2 regions of the Mesorhizobium sp. B4-1-4 genome follow, and region 2 is predicted to be linked to the other one. Evidence: predicted binding sites of a transcription regulator. Region 2 holds the regulator's gene; the other holds the start of a gene.

Region 1 (5,776 bases), 1.5 Mb from region 2:
GTCGAGACGCTGGCGCCGCGCTACGGCATCGAGGCGACGCTGGTCGACGGCACCGAGATCGCCAACTGGGAAAAGGCGGTGAAGCCGAACACCAAGCTGTTCTTCCTGGAAAGCCCGACCAATCCGACGCTGGAAGTGGTCGACATCGCGGCTGTCGCCGGGCTCGCCAATTCGATCGGCGCACGGCTTGTCGTCGACAATGTCTTCGCCACGCCCTTGCAGCAGAAGCCGCTGCAGCTCGGCGCCCACATCGTTGTCTATTCGGCGACCAAGCACATCGACGGCCAGGGCCGCTGTCTGGGCGGCGTGATCCTGTCGGACAAGGAGTGGATCGACAAGAACCTGCACGACTATTTCCGCCATACCGGCCCCAGCCTGTCGCCCTTCAATGCCTGGACGCTGCTGAAGGGCCTGGAGACGCTGCCGCTGCGCGTGCGCCAACAGACGGAAAGCGCCGGCAAGATCGCCGACTTCCTCGCCGAGCAGCCGCAGATCGCCCGCGTGATCTATCCCGGCCGCGCCGACCATCCGCAGGCGGATATCGTCAAGAAGCAGATGTCGGGCGGCTCGACGCTGATCTGCCTCGACGTCAAGGGCGGCAAGCAGGCGGCTTTCGCCTTGCAGAACGCGCTCGACATCGTGCTGATCTCGAACAATCTCGGCGATGCCAAGAGCCTGATCACGCATCCGGCGACGACCACCCACAAGAACCTGACGGACGAGGCCCGCGCCGAACTCGGCATCGGGCCAGGTACGCTCAGGCTGTCGGTCGGCCTTGAGGATACCGACGACCTTCTGGAAGACATCGCGCAGGCGTTGCAGGCGACCAAGTAAGGCCTGCCTACGCGGGGCTTCATGCACGGGGCTATCAGGCGCTCGACGGCGTCTCCTCCAGTTCGGTCGCCTTGGTGCCGATGGTCATCGCATTGCCGCGCCAGTCGATGGCGCCGCCGAGCCAGCCACGTGCCCACATCGCCGGCAGGATGAGGTCGCGCACCATGATCGCCGCGACGATGCGCGATGACAGGTACCAGCCCTTGGACCAGGCCAGGGCACATTCCGGAAGGTAGAAGGCCGCCAAAACGGCGATGGCCGTGAGCGGCAGGCTGAAGCCGGCGCTTGCCGCCGCGGCCAGCGCAAGCAGCAGCGGCACCACGGCACCAGTCAGGATTTCAGGCGCGAAGAACAGCGGGAAGGTGACGCGGCGCAGGCGAGCCCAGCGGGCCTGGCGCGACCAGATCTCGCCAAGCGTGCGCCGGCCGAGCGGCTGCTCGAAAGGCGCGGCAACGAGATTGACGCGCAGGCCAAGCCCGTTCACCAGCTTGGTCGCGGCGGCGTCCTCGGCGATCTCGGCGGCCAGCGCGCGAATGCCGCCATTGGCATCCAGCATGGGCTTGTTCCACAGCATGCTCTTGCCCTGGGCAAAGCCTAGCCCAAGCGCCTCGCCGGCATATTGCCAGCGCGCCTGCAGCGTGTTGAGAAAGGCGCATTCGACCTCAGCCCAGAAGCCATCGGGCCGCGAACCGATCGGCGTCGAGCAGACAAGGCCGGTATCCGGCCGCCATGCCGCCATCAAATGCTGAATGTAGTCCCTCGGCATCAGCACGTTGGAATCGGCAAGAATGACCCAGTTGTGGCGCGCCGCTTCCCAGCCCTTGACGCAATTGTTGAGCTTGGGATTGGCGCTGATCCGATCATCGCCGATCAACAGGCGGGCTGGCACTTTGGGAAAGCGCCCCATGGCGGCACGGATCAGCGTGACCACCGGATCGTCGGCATGGGCGACACAGAAGATCAGTTCATAGCGCGGCCAGTCGAGCGAGAAGGCGCGCTCCAGTGTCTCGTGCGTGAACGGCTCGACGCCACGCGATGGTACGATAATCGACACCGGCAGCGATCTGCCGGCTGGCGGTGCGATCGTGGTGCGCCGTTTCAGCTGTGAGGTAGCGAGCGCAATGCTGGCGGCATTTGAAAGGATGAGTGCGGTCGAGAGCGAGGCGGCTATGAGAGTGAGTTCCATCGATATCTGGTTACTCCAGAAAAGACGGCGCGTGACGGCCGTTTCAACAGGTCGGCAGAGCGCCGAGTCGCCCGTGCGCGCACACCACCATCGTCATGTGTCACTTAAATGACATTCTTTGCCGCCACCTGCCTTTCAGGGTCACGCGCGACAAGACGCGCACGTTGACCTGCTCGCTGGGAGCGCCGAAAGGTACCGGATTGTTTTGGAGCCGCTCATGTACCGCGCCGTCACGCGCAACATCGAAGTGCAGGTCAGGCCGTTCTATCTCGAGGATCGTTCGGACCCTTCGGAGAACCGCTACGTCTGGGGCTATCAGATAACGATCGACAACCAGTCGGACGAGTTCGTGCAGCTTCTGTCGCGCTATTGGCACATCACCGACGGAGCGGGCCGGGTCGAGGAGGTGCGCGGGCCGGGCGTTGTCGGGGACCAGCCCGAACTCAACCCCGGCGACAGCTATCAATACACGTCCGGCTGCCCGCTCTCGACGCCGTCAGGGATCATGGTCGGGCACTACACGATGCGCAACAAACGCGGCGAGACGTTCGACATCGCCATCCCCGCCTTCTCGCTCGACCTGCCGGGGACAAAGCGGACCGTGAATTAGACCTCGGCGATTGGCGAGGTCCGCTGCGATGGCGTCGCTATACGGGGAGAAATCCCCGGCAGGGCAATGAGGGCGGCGGCTCGTGAGAACATACAAGCGCTGAGTGGATCCGCGCGATCACTGCCGAAGGTTGCGCTGCCCTCATCCGCCTGCCGGCACCTTCTTCCCGTGAAAGGGGAGAAGGCCGGTATTTCACTTCGCCGCCGCGAATTCCGCTGGGTCGAAGTCATATTGCTTCGAGCAGAATTCGCAGGCGACATGGATGCCGCCGTCCTCGGTGCTGTCCCTGATCTCCTGCGCGGAGAAGCCCTCGAGGATGCCGCGGATCTTGTCCCTGGAGCATGAGCACTGGTCGGCGACGGGGACGCCGCCGAAGACGCGCACGCCGTGCTCGTGGAACAGCCTGTAAAGCAGCCGCTCGGCGCCGATCGTGGGATCGATCAGTTCCGTCGGTTCGATGGTGCCGAGCAGCGCCAGCAATTCCTGCCAGGAATTGTCCGTGGGATCATGGATCTCCTCGCGCGGATCGCCATCGCCGCCATGCAGGTCCGGGACGCGCATGCGCTCGGACGCCTGCGGCAGGAACTGCGCCAGGATGCCGCCGGCACGCCACTGCTCGCGCGTGCCGCCGACGCCGGGCGTCAGCAGCTTGGCCACGGAGAGACTGATGTCGGTCGGAATCTGTTCCGACTGGCGGAAATAGGTGCGTGCCGCGTCTTCCAGCGTTTCGCCGTCGAGCTGGACGATGCCCTGATAGCGTTGCGTATGGGCGCCCTGGTCGATGGTCAGCGCCAGCACGCCGCTGCCAAGCAGCGTCTGCTGGGACGTCTCGCCTGCCGCGACCAGTGCCTCGAGCCGATCCGCATCGAAGCGCGCGTAGGCGCGCAGCGCCGAGGGCGTGGAAAAATCCGCCACCAGCATGTCGACCGGCCCGTCGGTGCGGGTCTGCAGGATGAATTTGCCCTCGAATTTGAGCGAGGTGCCGAGCAGCACCGTGAGCACACAGGCTTCTGCGAGCAGGCGGGCAACCGGCTCGGGATAGTCATGGCGGCCGAGGATGGCGTCGAGCATCGGCCCGAGTTGCACCGTGCGGCCGCGTACGTCGAGCGGACCGACTTCGAAAGGCACGACATGGTCGTCGCCAGCGTAGCCGAACTCGCCGAGTTTGGGGTGATGTTCAGTCACTTGATGGGTTTCCAACATGACAAAGCTCCAGGGCGCGGCCATGCGGCCCCGGTGGGCACATGCGTCCAAACGCGCTTGATTTGCGTGATGCGGCGCAGATAGGGATCGCGCCCCCGCGGATCAAGCGCCCAGACCAGCGCCATGACACTTCAAACGTCCAGACACTTCGAGCACCAAGACACTTCAAGCACCAAGACACCAGGCGAGCACGGCCTTCTGGGCATGAAGCCGGTTCTCGGCCTCGTCGAAGACCACCGAATGCGGCCCGTCCATGACCTCGTCGGTCACTTCCTCGCCGCGATGCGCCGGCAGGCAATGCATGAACAGGGCGTCCGGCTTTGCCTTGGCCATCAGCGCCGCATTGACCTGATAGGGCAGGAAGACGTTGTGGCCGCGTGCACGATGCTCCTGGCCCATCGACACCCAGCTGTCGGTGACCACGCAATCCGCCTGGTCGACGGCTTCTTCGGCCGAGCGGGCGAAGCTGATCCTGCCGCCATTGGCCTTTGACCAGTCGACATATCTTTCGAACGGATCGCTGCCCTCGGGCACTGCGATATTCAGATTGAAGCGGAAACGCGCCGACGCTTCGAGCAGCGAATGCAGCACATTGTTGCCGTCGCCGGTCCAGGCGATGGTCTTGCCGGCAACCGGACCGCGATGCTCCTCGAAGGTCATGATATCGGCCATCAGCTGGCAAGGATGGGTGTCGTCGGTCAGGCCGTTGATCACTGGAACAGTGGCATTCTCGGTCAACTCCAGCAGCCGCTCATGCGAGGTGGTGCGGATCATGATGGCATCGACATAGCGCGACAGCACCTTGGCGGTGTCGGCGATGGTCTCGGAACGGCCGAGCTGCATCTCGGTGCCGGTCAGCATGATCGTCTCGCCGCCAAGCTGGCGCATGCCGACATCGAAGGAGACGCGCGTGCGCGTCGACGGCTTGTCGAAGATCATGGCCAGCACCTTGCCTTCGAGCGGCTTCGACCGATCGCCCGCCTTGAGGCGCGCCTTGCGCGCCACCGCATCCGTCAACATGAAGCGCAGGTCGCCTTCGGAAACGGCGGAAAGGTCGGTGAAGTGGCGAACTGACATCAGCAATGGTTCCGGGATTACTTCGCGGCGGCCACGGCAATGGCATCCGCCAGGCCTTTGGCACCAGCGCGGATGCGATTGAGCGCGTCGTGGATCTCGGCGTCTGTGACGGTAAGCGGCGGCAGCAGGCGGATGACGTTGTCGCCGGCCGGAACCGCCAGCAAATGCTGGTCGCGCAGCGCCGTGTTGACCTTGGTGTTGGGCATGGCGCATTTGATGCCGAGCATCAGGCCGGTGCCCCTAATGCCTTCGATGACTTCGGGAAACTCGTCGGCGATCGCGGCAAGTCCCTGCTTCATCAGCAGCGCCTTGCGCTGGACGTCCTCGAGGAAGCCGTCTTCCAGCACGACGTCGAGCACGGCGTTGCCGACCGCCATGGCCAGCGGGTTGCCACCGAAGGTCGTGCCGTGCACGCCAGCGGTCATGCCGACAACCGCCTCGTCGGTGGCAAGGCAGGCACCCATCGGGAAGCCGCCGCCAATGCCCTTGGCGATCGCCATGATATCGGGGGTGACGCCTGACCATTCATGCGCGAACAGTTTTCCGGTGCGGCCAATGCCGCACTGAACCTCGTCATAGATCAACAGCAGCCCGTGCTGGTCGCAAAGCTGACGCAGCCGCTTCAGCGATTGCACCGGCACCGGGCGGATGCCGCCCTCGCCTTGCACCGGCTCGATCAGGATCGCGGCGGTCTCAGGCGTAATCGCCTTTTCGGCGGCATCGATGTCGTCGAAGCCGACCTGGTCGAAGCCTTCGACCTTGGGTCCGAACCCTTCGAGATATTTGTATTGACCGCCCGCCGCGATGGTCGCCAGCGTGCGGCCATGGAAGGCGCCTTCGAAGGTGATGATGCGGAAGCGCTCGGG
Region 2 (5,776 bases):
CTCGGTTGCCTTCAGGAAGCGGGCGACCGCGCCGAGTTCCGAGGCGCGTGCGGTATCGACCTGCGGCGGGTTGGACGTCGTGTCGGTCATGATTTCCTCCCACTGGCCGCCGTCTGGCGCGGACGCCGGAGCCCAGCCTAGAAGCTATCCGCCTGATGCGGAAACACAAATCTTTTTGAGAAAACGCCGCGGCTTTGAGGCAATTCCAGGAAAGTGCGTGGCGGTTTCCGTCCGGAATTGCGGGAAACAATGGGCTGGAACGGTTCAGCGATTCAAGAAACACTGAAACGTTCCAGGGCCGCGGCGTCTATATCTGAGAGAAACAGGCCAGCTTAGTTGCAGGCCGCGACGGTGCCGGCGGCGACGCCCGCGCAGACTTCGTCCTTCTTGATCCAGCCGGCATCGATGACGACGTTGAGATTGTCCTTGGTGATGGCGACCGGGGTCAGGAACAGCGACTTGACGGTGTTGCCGCCAGGCGTCGTGAAGTCCTTCACGCCGGCGATGTCGGTCATCTTCTTGCCGTCGGCCAGCTGCGAGGCGATCTCGGCGGCATTCCTACCGAGCTCGCGCGCGTCCTTCCACACCGACACGGTCTGAGTGCCGAGCGCGATGCGGTTCAGCGCGGCATGGTCGCCGTCCTGGCCCGACACCGGCACGGTGCCGGCAAGGCCTTGCGCGGTCAGCGCCGCGACGACACCGCCGGCGGTGCCGTCATTGGCGGCGACCACGGCGTCGACCTTGTTGTCGTTGGCGGTCAGGAACTGCTCCATGTTCTTCTGGGCGTTGGCTGGCAGCCAGCCGTCTGTATAGGCCTCGCCGACATTCTTGATCTTGCCGCTGTCGATGGCCGGCTTGAGCACTTCCATCGAGCCCGAGAACAGGAAGTCGGCATTCGGATCGGCGCCCGAGCCCTTGATGAAGACATAGTTGCCTTCCGGCTTGACCTTGAACACCGCGCGGGCCTGCATGCGGCCGACTTCCTTGTTGTCGAAGGTCAGGTAGAAGACGTCCTTGTTCTCGATCAGGCGGTCATAGCCAACGACCGGAATGCCTTCGTCCAGCGCCTTCTGGACGGCCGGGCCGATGGCCGAGGCATCCTGCGCCAGGATGATCAGCGAATTGGCGCCCTGCGAGATCAGACTCTCGACATCGGTGAGCTGCTTGCCCGGATTGGACTGCGCGTCGGCGGAGATGTACTTGTCGCCTGCGGCCTCGATTGCCTTCTTCATGGCGGCCTCGTCGGTCTTCCAGCGCTCTTCCTGGAAGTTGGACCAAGAAACGCCGATGACCTTGCCCTTCGCCTGCGCGACCGACGCGAGCGTCAGTGACATGGCGACACCCGCCAGGATGGCGACTGCGAATCTCTTCATGATATCCTCCCTGCGCCGCGTATGGCGCGACCAAACTGACCCGAAGGCCGGCACAAAGGCTCTATTTTTTCGAGCCTCAAAAAAAATAGTGATGCATCGCCGGAAGGCTGTCAACAATGATTCTGATGGATTTTGAGGGCCGAGAACTTTTTTCGAGCCCCGCAATAAATAAATGACATCGCCGGCCGCTTCTGCCAGTATTTGATCTGTTGCCGCAGTGTTCGAGGGGCACGACGAGCCGCGGCGACCGGGAGGATATTGGAAAGGCATGTCGGTCGGAATCCGCCACGACGATCTGCGCCGGCGCAACCGCGCAATGGTGATTGCGGCCGTGCGCCGGGCCGGCCAGCCCTCGCGCACCGAAATCGCCGCGACCACCGGCCTCAGCCACTCCACCATATCGGCGATTTCCTCCGATCTGATCGGCGAAGGTATCCTGGCCGAAGGCAAGCCGAGCGAGGCCGGCGCGCTCAAACGCGGCAGGCCGCAGGTCGGGCTTGGCCTCAATCCGGAAGCCGCAACGGTGATGACCGTGGTGCTGTCGCTGAATTTCCTGTCCGTCGCCGTCATCGACTATGCCGGCCAGGTCATATCAGAGGAACAGCGCCGGCTGGACACGCTGACCATGTCGCGCGATGCACTGATCGGCGAATGCGTCGCCATCGTGCGGCGGCGCCTGGAGGATCCCGACCTCGACGTGCGCAGCGTCGCCCGCATCGCGCTGGCGATCCAGGGCATCACCGACACCGATGCCCGGGCAATGCTGTGGTCGCCCATCACGCCGCAGACCGACATCGCCTTCGCCGACATACTCGAAGCCGAGTTCGGCATCCCCGCCACCGTGGAGAATGACTGCAACATGATGGCGGTGGCGCTGCGCTGGCGCGATCCGGAGCGTTACCGCGACGACTTCATCGCCATTCTCCTTTCGCACGGTATCGGCATGGGCCTGGTGCTGAAGGGCGAGCTCTTCACCGGCACCCATTCCTCGGGCGGCGAATTCGGCCACATGATCCATCGGCCAGGCGGCGCGCTCTGCCGCTGCGGGCGGCGCGGCTGCGTCGAAGCCTATGCCGGCAATTACGCCATCTGGCGCAACGCCAGGCAGCTCAGCGAGGACACCGAGCCGGTCGCCGATGTCAGCGACGCGCAGATGCGGGCGCTGGCGGCGACGGCGCGGCAAACGGACGGGCCCGAGCGCGAGGCCTACCGCAGGGCCGGCGAGGCGCTGGGCTACGGCCTCGGCAGCCTGTTCGCGCTGATCGATCCCGCCCCCGTCGCCATGGTCGGCGTCAGCGCCGCCGCCTTCGACCTGATCGAGCCGGCATTGCGCGAGGCCATCGCCCAGACCGCCGGCGGCCAGCACTCGAAATCGATTTCCTTCGACACCGAGCCCAACGAGTTGCCGCTGATCCGCGAGGGCTGCGCCATGCGGGCGCTGACCTTCGTCGACCAGGAGATTTTCGCGCCGGGCATGCAGGCGAAAGCCGGCTCCGGGAAGAACGTGGCCTGAATAAAGTCGCGCTCAATCCTCGCGGATTGCATACCCCGCACCACGAATGGTGCGGATGACGTCGGGCATGCGGCCGTTATTGACCGCCTTGCGCAACCGGCCGACATGCACGTCCACCGTGCGCTCGTCGATATAGATCGTCTCCCCCCAGACATTGTCGAGCAGCTGGCTGCGCGAGAACACCCGGCCGGGATGACGCATCATGAATTCGAGCAGGCGGAATTCGGTCGGCCCGAGCCGGATCTCGCTCTTCTTGCGGTAGACGCGATGTGATTCGCGGTCGAGCACGATGTCGCCCACCTTGAGCACGCTGGACAGCACTTCCGGCTTGGCGCGGCGCAGCAGCGCCTTGACCCTGGCCATGAATTCCGGTGTCGAGAACGGCTTGACCAGATAATCGTCGGCGCCGGTCGAAAGGCCGCGCACGCGGTCGCTTTCCTCGCCGCGCGCCGTCAGCATGATGATCGGCAGCCGCTCGGTCTCGGGCCGCATCCTTAGCCGGCGACAGAGTTCGATGCCGGACACAGCCGGCACCATCCAGTCGAGCACCAGGAGGTCGGGGACGTTCTCCTGCAGGCGAATCTCCGCCTCGTCGCCGCGCGGGACCACCTCGACCTGGTAGCCTTCCGATTCCAGATTGTAGCGGAGGAGCACGCCGAGTGGCTCCTCATCCTCCACCACCATGATGCGTGGCGCGATCATCGACTGGTCACCTCTAAGGCAATTCCAGGAAAAGTGTGAAGCGGTTTTCCGTCCGGAATTGCATGGAAACAAGAGAGAGAGCGGTTTTCCGTAAAACGGTGAACCGCTCTGACGATCAAGCCGCCGGCGCCGACATCGCCGTTTCGTCCTGCTTCGGACGATTCGCGGGCAACTGCGTACCGGTCAGCACATAGTAGGCATTCTCGGCGATGTTGGTCACATGGTCGCCGATGCGCTCGAGATTCTTGGCGCAGAACAACAGATGCGTGCAAGCCGTGATGTTGCGCGGATCCTCCATCATGTAGGTGAGAAGTTCGCGGAACACGGAGGTGTATTTGACGTCGATACGTTCGTCATCGGCGCGCAGCTTGGCGAGGGCTTCGGCATCGTGCGCCGCATACTCCTCGATCACGCCCTGCACCTGGATCAGCACCAGCTGCGCCATGGCGTCGATGGAATGCGACAGGTCGCGCGGCGTGGTGGACAGGCCGACCGTACCGACGCGCTTGGCGATGTTCTTGGCAAGGTCGCCAATGCGTTCGAGGTCGCCGGCCATGCGGATCGACCCGACGACATGCCGCAGATCGTCGGCCATCGGCTGGCGCTTGGCGATCAGCGTGATGGCGCGGTCGTCGAGTTCGCGCTGGCGCGCGTCCATGATGACGTCGTCGGAGACAACGCGCTGTGCCAGCGCGTTGTCGGAGTTCAGCAGCGCCTTGGTGGCGCCGCCGACCATCGAGCTGGCGAGATCGCCCATGTCGCTGATCAGCCTGCTGATCTGTCCGAGATCCTCGTCGAAAGAAGCGACTGTGTGTTCGGCCATGATCCTGGTCCTCGTATGCGTGAGATCAGCCGAAGCGGCCGGTGATATAGTCCTGCGTGCGCTTCTCGCGGGGCGATGTGAAGATCTTCTCCGTACGATCGAACTCGACCAGCTCGCCCAGATACATGAAAGCCGTCTGGCGCGACACGCGCGCCGCCTGCTGCATGTTGTGGGTGACGATGACGATCGTGTAGTCGGCTTGCAGCTCGTCGATCAATTCCTCGATCTTGGCGGTCGACAGCGGGTCGAGCGCCGATGCCGGCTCGTCGAGCAGGATGACCTCCGGCTTCACCGCCACGGTGCGGGCGATGCAAAGACGCTGCTGCTGGCCGCCCGAAAGGCTGAGGCCGCTGGCGTTGAGCTTGTCCTTGACCTCGGTCCACAGAGCCGCGCGCTTCAGCGCCTGCTCGACACGGCCGTCCATCTCGGCCTTGCTGATCTTCTCATAGAGCCTGACGCCGAACGCGATGTTTTCATAGATCGACATCGGAAACGGCGTCGGCTTCTGGAACACCATGCCGATCTTGGTGCGCAGCAGGTTGAGGTCCTGCGAGCGGTCGAGAATGTTCCGGCCGTCAAGCAGCACCTGACCCTCGGCGCTCTGCCTCGGGTAGAGCTCGTAGATGCGGTTGAAGACGCGCAGCAGCGTCGACTTCCCGCAGCCCGAAGGGCCGATGAAGGCGGTGACACTGCGCTCGGGCAGCGACAGGCTGATGTCCTTCAGCGCCTTCGACTGGCCATAGTAGAAATTGAGGTTCTTGACCTCGATCTTGGCCTTTTCCACGGCAGCCTCGGCCACGTTCAAATCGGTGGACAACATCGGTTTCATCTGTCCTCTCTGCGTCCGGTAAGGCTGCGGGCGAAGATGCTCAGCCCGAGAACCGTTAGGGTGATTATAAGTGCGCCGGTCCACGCCAGCTGCTGCCATTCCTCGTAAGGGCTGAGAGCGAACTGGAAAATGGTGACAGGCAGGCTGGCCATCGGCGCGTTGAGATTGCTTGACCAGAACTGGTTGTTGAGCGCGGTGAAGAGCAGCGGCGCCGTCTCGCCGGAGATGCGGGCGATGGCCAGCAATATGCCGGTGACGATGCCGGAGAGTGCCGCACGATAGGCGACAGAGCGGATGACCACCCAGCGCGGTGCGCCGATCGCGGTGCCTGCCTCGCGCAAGGCGTTCGGCACCAGGTTGAGCATGTCCTCTGTGGTGCGCACCACGACCGGGATGACCAGGATGGCCAGCGCGACGGCGCCGGCGATGGCGGAGAAGTGCCCCATCGGCCGCACCAGCAATTCATAGACGAACAGGCCGATAACGATCGACGGCGCCGACAGCAGGATGTCGTTGATGAAACGCACCACCGTGGT

The links. Region 2 encodes PhoB, which activates phosphate uptake and scavenging genes when phosphate is short. Its sites were predicted from a motif close to TGTCATNNANCTGTCAT; they were not measured.
Region 1: a site for PhoB is predicted at 2,118-2,134, ahead of FJW03_RS28260 (ceramide glucosyltransferase). Genes of this name have one in related genera too.

Annotation. Positions count from the first base shown of each region.
Region 1 is NZ_CP083950.1:5,894,060-5,899,835, reverse strand. Features, by position in the region: gene FJW03_RS28265 (O-succinylhomoserine sulfhydrylase) at 1-834, shown strand, start outside; gene FJW03_RS28260 (ceramide glucosyltransferase) at 869-2,020, opposite strand; gene apaG (Co2+/Mg2+ efflux protein ApaG) at 2,238-2,630, shown strand; gene FJW03_RS28250 (Hsp33 family molecular chaperone) at 2,823-3,857, opposite strand; gene argF (ornithine carbamoyltransferase) at 3,999-4,910, opposite strand; gene FJW03_RS28240 (aspartate aminotransferase family protein) at 4,928-5,776, opposite strand, start outside.
Region 2 is NZ_CP083950.1:4,405,680-4,411,455, forward strand. Features, by position in the region: gene FJW03_RS21130 (sugar ABC transporter permease) at 1-90, opposite strand, end outside; gene xylF (D-xylose ABC transporter substrate-binding protein) at 333-1,373, opposite strand; gene FJW03_RS21140 (ROK family protein) at 1,642-2,886, shown strand; gene phoB (phosphate regulon transcriptional regulator PhoB) at 2,899-3,588, opposite strand; gene phoU (phosphate signaling complex protein PhoU) at 3,704-4,411, opposite strand; gene pstB (phosphate ABC transporter ATP-binding protein PstB) at 4,437-5,240, opposite strand; gene pstA (phosphate ABC transporter permease PstA) at 5,237-5,776, opposite strand, start outside.